DNA from 3 places in the Rhizobium sp. TBD182 genome. Region 2 is predicted to be linked to each of the others. Evidence: predicted binding sites of a transcription regulator. Region 2 holds the regulator's gene; each other region holds the start of a gene.
The links. The regulator LexA, encoded in region 2, represses DNA repair genes until DNA is damaged. The targets are predictions, from matches to a motif close to TGTTCNNNNTGTGTTCNG.

Region 1 (2,206 bases), 1.0 Mb from region 2:
AAGAACGCCGTGGTGGGCAAGTGAAGCCTCACCCGGCTTGGCACGCAGCCCTCCGCCGATCAGCGCGGCCATGGTGGCGGAATGGTGTGGCGTGCGAAACGGTCTGCGGTCCGACAGCTTGCCGCCGGACAATTGGCCGGCGATGGAATGGACCATGGACACTTCCAGCAATTCCGCAGCCTCGAGAGGCGGCAGAATTGAGGGCAAGCGCGCAGCGAGCATGGATTTACCGGAGCCGGGCGGGCCAACCATCAGCAGATTATGGCCACCGGCAGCTGCCACCTCCAACGCGCGCCGGGCCGTCTCCTGCCCCTTGATATCGGCCAGATCCGGCAAATTGACCGGATTAGCACGGATGGCGGGCATCGGGCGGGAGAGAAGCTGGGTGCCGCGAAAATGGTTGGCAAGCGCAATAAGGCTGCGTGGGGCGAGAATATCGATGCCAGCCCCGGCCCAGGCTGCTTCCGGCCCGCTATCAGCCGGGCAAATCAAACCCTTCCCGAGCGCATTGGCACCGATGGCCGCGGGCAGAGCGCCCGAAACCGTGCCGATGGTGCCATCGAGATTGAGTTCGCCGAGAACCACATATCGCCCGAGCGCTTCCGCCGGTATCGCTCCCAAAGCGGCCATGAGACCCAAAGCGATCGGAAGATCGAAATGCGATCCTTCCTTGGGCAAATCCGCAGGCGCCAGATTGACCGTGACTTTTTTTGCCGGCAGCGCCAGACCGGAGGCGTGGAGCGCGGCCTGCACACGCTCCCGGCTTTCCGCCACCGCCTTGTCCGGCAGGCCGACGATCTGGATGCCGACTTTTCCGGGTGCGACCATCACCTGCACCTCGACCGGCACACCCTCAATTCCCTGAAATGCAACCGTATTGACCCGTGCCACCATGGCCTGCCCCCGCAAACCGGCCACAACATCAAAGCATTATGCCCCGATGGCGGCCACTCTCAAGTAACCTGCCACAGAGCAAAGAATAAAACAAGAACATTAAGCGAACAATTTCGCGCGAACGGTGTATTTCAGTTGTATAGAGTTGTGCACGCGGAACAAACGCAGGTGGCGAGGAAATTGCCTCAGAAATCCTGTGCTTCGCGCTTTTTCTCGATCGCATCCCACAACAGGCTTGCCACATCGGCACCGCCGAATTTCTGCACTTCACGAATGCCTGTCGGTGAGGTGACGTTGATTTCCGTGAGGTAATCGCCGATCACATCGATGCCAACGAACAGGAAACCGCGCTCGCGCAGGGCGGGGCCGATGCGGCGGCAGATTTCCCTCTCACGCGCGGTGAGTTCCGTTGGCTCCGGGCGGCCGCCGGCATGCATGTTGGAGCGGGCATCATTTTCCGCCGGCACGCGGTTGATCGCGCCCACGGGCTCGCCATCCACCAGAAGGATACGCTTGTCGCCCTTGCGAACATCCGGCAAGTATTCCTGGGCGATATAGGGTTCGCGGAACATCTGGCCGAACATTTCCAGCAGCGATGAGAAATTGCGGTCGTCCCGCGCGGAATGGAAGACGCCTGCACCACCATTGCCATAAAGCGGCTTGAGGATGATATCGCCCATTTCATTGCGGAAGCGGGCGATTTCAGAGACATCCTTGGTGATCAGCGTCTTCGGCATCAGATCGGCGAATTCGGTGACGAAAATCTTTTCCGGCGAGTTGCGGACCCAGGCGGGATCGTTGACAACAAGCGTTTTGGGATGAATGCGCTCGAGTAAATGGGTCGATGTGATGTAGGCCATGTCGAATGGCGGATCCTGTCGCAGATGAATGACATCCATGGTCGAGAGATCGACCCGCTCCGGCTCCGAGAGCGAAAAATGGTCGCCCTTGATATCGCGCAGTTCCATCTGTTCGACGGTCGCGTAGATCTTGCCATCCCGCATGGAGAGGCGTTCGGGGGTATAGTGAAACAGCCGGTATCCACGTGCCTGCGCCTCAAGGCTCATGGCGAAGGTGGAGTCGCCGGCGATATTGATGCCGGAGACATGATCCATCTGGATCGCGACGTTCTTGATCTTCGCCATGCGCATTTTCCTCTTGCAGCATGCGGACGCTTCGCGGTTCCGCCGTGCCCATTGCCTCGTCTGTTCGCGATTCCCCGCAGGACCGGAAGAGACCCGGAAATGCTTCAGAAAACCCTGAAGATGTAGGGCAGCGACCATTCAAACGCAACTGCTGCGAGGGGTGCTTT
Region 2 (2,206 bases):
TCATGGTCAACCAAGGCGTCTTCAGTCCTGGCGACAAGAGCCGAAAAACCCTCCTGCCCGTCCCGTTGCCGGAAGGCCACATCCCTGCCAGTGAAAACATCACCCCTCTCTATTGACGCATTATATTTAGCCGGATCAGTAATTGCGAGCGGCTCCAGATAGGTGCCATCGGCGAAAAATACGCAGGCATTTTGGGTGCCGAAAGGATGCAGAGCCTCCGGCGCAACCGTAAAGCCAAGACTGACGAGGCGCTTCACGGCGACGCCTATGACTTCCACGGGCAAAACGAGATGGTCAACGCTATAGGGTTTCGTCATGAAAATGTATCCTGCTGGCCTTCCGCCCGGAGCATGCCGGGACGGTTTCGACCGCACAAAAGCACAATTGCGTGCTATGAGGCAAATCATCACAGCAACAGATGGCACCTTCACGAAATTTTAGGGGATTGCAGAACACATATGGAACATATAGTGTTCGTTCTGTATTTGTTTCGCGACTTCCACTACGATTCTAAAGGGTGTTTTCCTCATGCTCACGCGCAAACAGCAGGAATTGCTTCTCTTCATTCATGAACGAATGAAAGAGTCCGGCGTGCCGCCCTCCTTCGATGAAATGAAGGACGCACTCGATCTTGCTTCGAAATCCGGCATCCACCGCCTGATAACCGCTCTCGAAGAGCGAGGATTCATTCGTCGGCTACCGAATAGAGCTCGGGCGCTGGAAGTCATCAAGCTGCCCGAGGCTTATACGCCGGGTGCAAGGCCGCAGCGCGGCTTTTCGCCAAGCGTTATCGAAGGCAGCCTTGGCAAGCCCAAAACGCCGGAACCGGCCCCTGCCCCCAAGACGCCGGCCAATGATCTGGGCGGCGCTGTCACCGTGCCGGTCATGGGCCGCATCGCTGCGGGCGTACCGATTTCCGCCATCCAGAACAACACCCATGATGTGGCCGTGCCAGTAGACATGCTTGGCACGGGCGAACATTACGCTCTTGAGGTCAAGGGTGATTCGATGATCGAGGCCGGCATTTTCGACGGCGACACAGTCATCATCCGCAACGGCAACACCGCCAATCCCGGGGATATCGTTGTGGCTCTGGTGGATGACGAGGAAGCCACGCTGAAGCGCTTCCGCCGCAAGGGTGCCTCCATTGCGCTCGAGGCGGCAAACCCAGCCTATGAGACCCGTATCTTCGGGCCCGACCGGGTTAAAATTCAGGGCAAGCTGGTGGGGCTGATCCGCCGCTACCATTGATCTTATCGAACCGAACGTATTCACGTTATAATAGGCGTCATCGTGAAGATGGCGCCTATATTGGGTTTGGCTTTTTCCAAACGTGGCGGGCTTTTGCGGGTGCACGAGGATATGCGCCATCCAGCCTATGCGCGTTGCCCTTTCTAAACTGAGTTCCTGCTCCATAAAGATGCTTCGGTTTCGCTACAGGCGTGGTGGCGAATGGGCTGCTCGCTGTAATTGTCGAAGCGATCCCATCCGCTGTTTTTTAGCGACGTTGTTCTGTCGTGTTGCGCAGTCAGTTTTAGTCGTCACCAAAGGGTGACTTATCGAAGGCGCGCTCTCAGCGGCCCCACATCACCATTCATCAACGGCGTTTATGGGAGCCATGGATAATTTTCGATATTCCGTGAACGCTTGGCAGGTGTAGAAATACGCGTCATATCCGGGAGATACGCCATGTACGATCTTTATATAGCCAACAAGAACTATTCTTCATGGTCGCTGCGGCCGTGGGTATTGATGCGCACGCTCGGTATCGCCTTTGATGAAAAGCTCATTCCGTTCGGCGAAGGCGTATCCTTCTCCTCCTTTTCGCCGACGGGCAAGGTGCCCTGCCTGGTCGACGAGGGTATGACGGTTTGGGAAACGCTTTCGATCGTCGAATATCTTGCCGAAAGACACCAGGGTGTCTGGGCAAGCGACAAGCATGCGAGGGCCTGGTCGCGTTCGGCCGCAAGTGAGATGCATGCCGGCTTTTCCTCGCTTCGCAATCTCTATCCCATGTCGGTGGGCATTCGGGTCAAACCCAGGAGCGGCGATGCCGGGCTTAAGGCCGATGTAAAGCGGATCGATGCGTTGTGGAGCGAGGGTCTCACAAAATTCGGCGGGCCATATCTTGCCGGTCAAAAGTTCACGGCGGTCGATGCTTTTTTCTGCCCGGTTGCATTCCGTTTCCAGACCTATGGCAGCGCGG
Region 3 (2,206 bases), 100 kb from region 2:
CCGTCGTCATCATGGCGCTGACGCTTTCTTTCCTGGCAACCATCTTTCCGGCATGGCGGGCTTCCAAGCTCGATCCGGTGCAGGCCCTGCGTTACGAATAAGGACCGCTTCACAATATGGCAAAAAAATCAGTGCTGCGGCTTACCGGCGTCGAGAGGACCTATGGTCAGGGCGAGACGTCGCTCTCCATTCTGCGCAAGGCCGATTTCGAGTTGAAGAGTGGTGAGATGGTGGCGCTTGTTGCCCCCTCGGGCACCGGCAAATCCACGCTGTTGCATCTCGCTGGGCTTCTCGAACATCCGGATGCTGGCGAGGTTTTCATCAATGACGCGCCGTGCAATGGTCTGCCGGATGAAAAGCGCACGGCGATCCGCCGCAGCGACATCGGTTTCGTCTACCAGTTCCATCATCTGCTGCCGGAGTTCACGGCGGTGGAGAATGTGATGATGCCGCAGCTCATCGCCGGTTTGACGCAGGGCGAGGCCCGCAAGCGTGCGAGCGCGCTGCTCGATTACATGCGCGTCGGCCATCGCGGCGAACATCGCCCGGCTGAGCTTTCCGGCGGTGAACAGCAACGTGTGGCGATTGCGCGTGCCGTTGCCAACGCACCGCTCCTGCTTCTCGCCGACGAGCCGACCGGCAATCTCGATCCCGAGACCGCGCATTACGTGTTCGACGCGCTGGAGGCGCTGGTGCGCCAGTCCGGCCTTGCCGCACTGATCGCCACCCATAATCACGAGCTTGCCAACCGCATGGACCGCCGCGTGACGCTTGCAGACGGCAAGATCGTAGACTTCTGATCGTGATGCAGTAAGGCGACCATAACGCCGCCTTTGCGATCTTTTCTGCGGCTGAGTCTGTCTACGGTCAGGTTTCCCGCAAGGCCACTCGTCCTTCCACAATTGAATTTTCACGAACCCGGAGGTGTTTTTGCCTCCGGGTTTTTTGCTTTGGAGTCAGTGGCTTGCCATTCACGAAGGTGGAACCGCAGCCGATTCTGCCGCGTTAGCAAGGGGAATATTGGTAAAAGCCTGTTGACAATCGAACAAAATGAGAACAAAGTTAGAACATAACGAGTAAGGAGAGACCAATGACTGATTTCATCCGTGACGTTGCCGCTTTCGCCTCCATCGCTGTGTTCGTCGCCAGCTTTTCGGTGATCCTCACTGCCCTGTGAAGGGCACACCGGCGCAGAAGCCTGTATAGACGCCGAAAGGCGGTGGACTTTGAAGGCCGAAAATCGGAAAATCGCCCCCTCGATTCAGAATGACAGGATGACGATATGGGCGAGACGGTTACGCGTGGAGAGACCTCTGGCGAAACGCTGAAAACACCCGGTTTCGTCCATCTGCGGGTTCACTCCGCTTACTCCCTGCTTGAGGGGGCTTTACCCCTCAAGAAAATCATGTCCAAGGCCGTTGCAGACGGCCAGCCGGCCATAGCCATTACCGACACCAACAATCTTTTCGTCGCGCTGGAGTTTTCCGAGAAGGCGCGTGACGAGGGCTTGCAGCCTATTATCGGCTGTCAGGTGTCGATCGACATGCAGGATGCGGTGGATGATCGCCGCAACCACAACAGCCACCTTGCCAAGCTTCCAGCCATCGTGCTGCTCGCGGCTGATGCCGGAGGGTACGAGCGGCTGGTGGACCTTATCAGCCGCGCCTATCTGGAAGGCGAAAGCGGTGGCCAGTCCGTGCATATTACCCGTGCATGGCTGGAGGAAGCCTCCAATGCCGGGCTGATTGTGCTGACGGGTGCCTCCGGTGGTCCGGTGGATATGGCTCTGAAGGAAGGGCATACGGCGCAGGCGAGAGAACGCCTGCTGGCGCTGAAATCACTCTTCGGTGATAAGCTTTATATCGAGTTGCAGCGTCAGTCCGGTTTCGACCGCGCCCATGAGCGGCGTATGATCGGGCTTGCCTATGAACATGATATTCCGCTGGTCGCCACCAACGAGGCCTTCTTCCCTTCGAGGGCCGATTATGAGGCGCATGATGCATTGATGGCGGTGGCGCATAACGCCATCGTTTCGGATGACAGCCGGTTCCGCCTGACCCCCGACCATTATATGAAAAGCCGTGAGGAGATGGCGGAGCTGTTTGCCGACCTTCCGGAGGCACTGGAAAACACCGTCGAAATCGCAATGCGTTGCTCGTATGTGCTGAAGAAGCGTGGGCCGATCCTGCCGCGCTTCACCGGTGCC

Region 1: T18_RS07645 (YifB family Mg chelatase-like AAA ATPase) is a predicted target of LexA. The motif match lies at 987-1,004, and genes of this name have one in related genera.
Region 3: dnaE (DNA polymerase III subunit alpha) is a predicted target of LexA. The motif match lies at 1,053-1,070, and genes of this name have one in related genera.

The regions. Positions count from the first base shown of each region.
Region 1 covers NZ_BDLN01000001.1:1,528,751-1,530,956, forward strand. The annotation lists gene T18_RS07645 (YifB family Mg chelatase-like AAA ATPase) at 1-894, opposite strand, end outside; gene gshB (glutathione synthase) at 1,080-2,039, opposite strand.
Region 2 covers NZ_BDLN01000001.1:499,412-501,617, forward strand. The annotation lists gene T18_RS02575 (VOC family protein) at 1-317, opposite strand, end outside; gene lexA (transcriptional repressor LexA) at 529-1,251, shown strand; gene T18_RS02585 (glutathione S-transferase family protein) at 1,690-2,206, shown strand, end outside.
Region 3 covers NZ_BDLN01000001.1:604,029-606,234, reverse strand. The annotation lists gene T18_RS03070 (lipoprotein-releasing ABC transporter permease subunit) at 1-101, shown strand, start outside; gene T18_RS03065 (ABC transporter ATP-binding protein) at 117-800, shown strand; gene dnaE (DNA polymerase III subunit alpha) at 1,283-2,206, shown strand, end outside.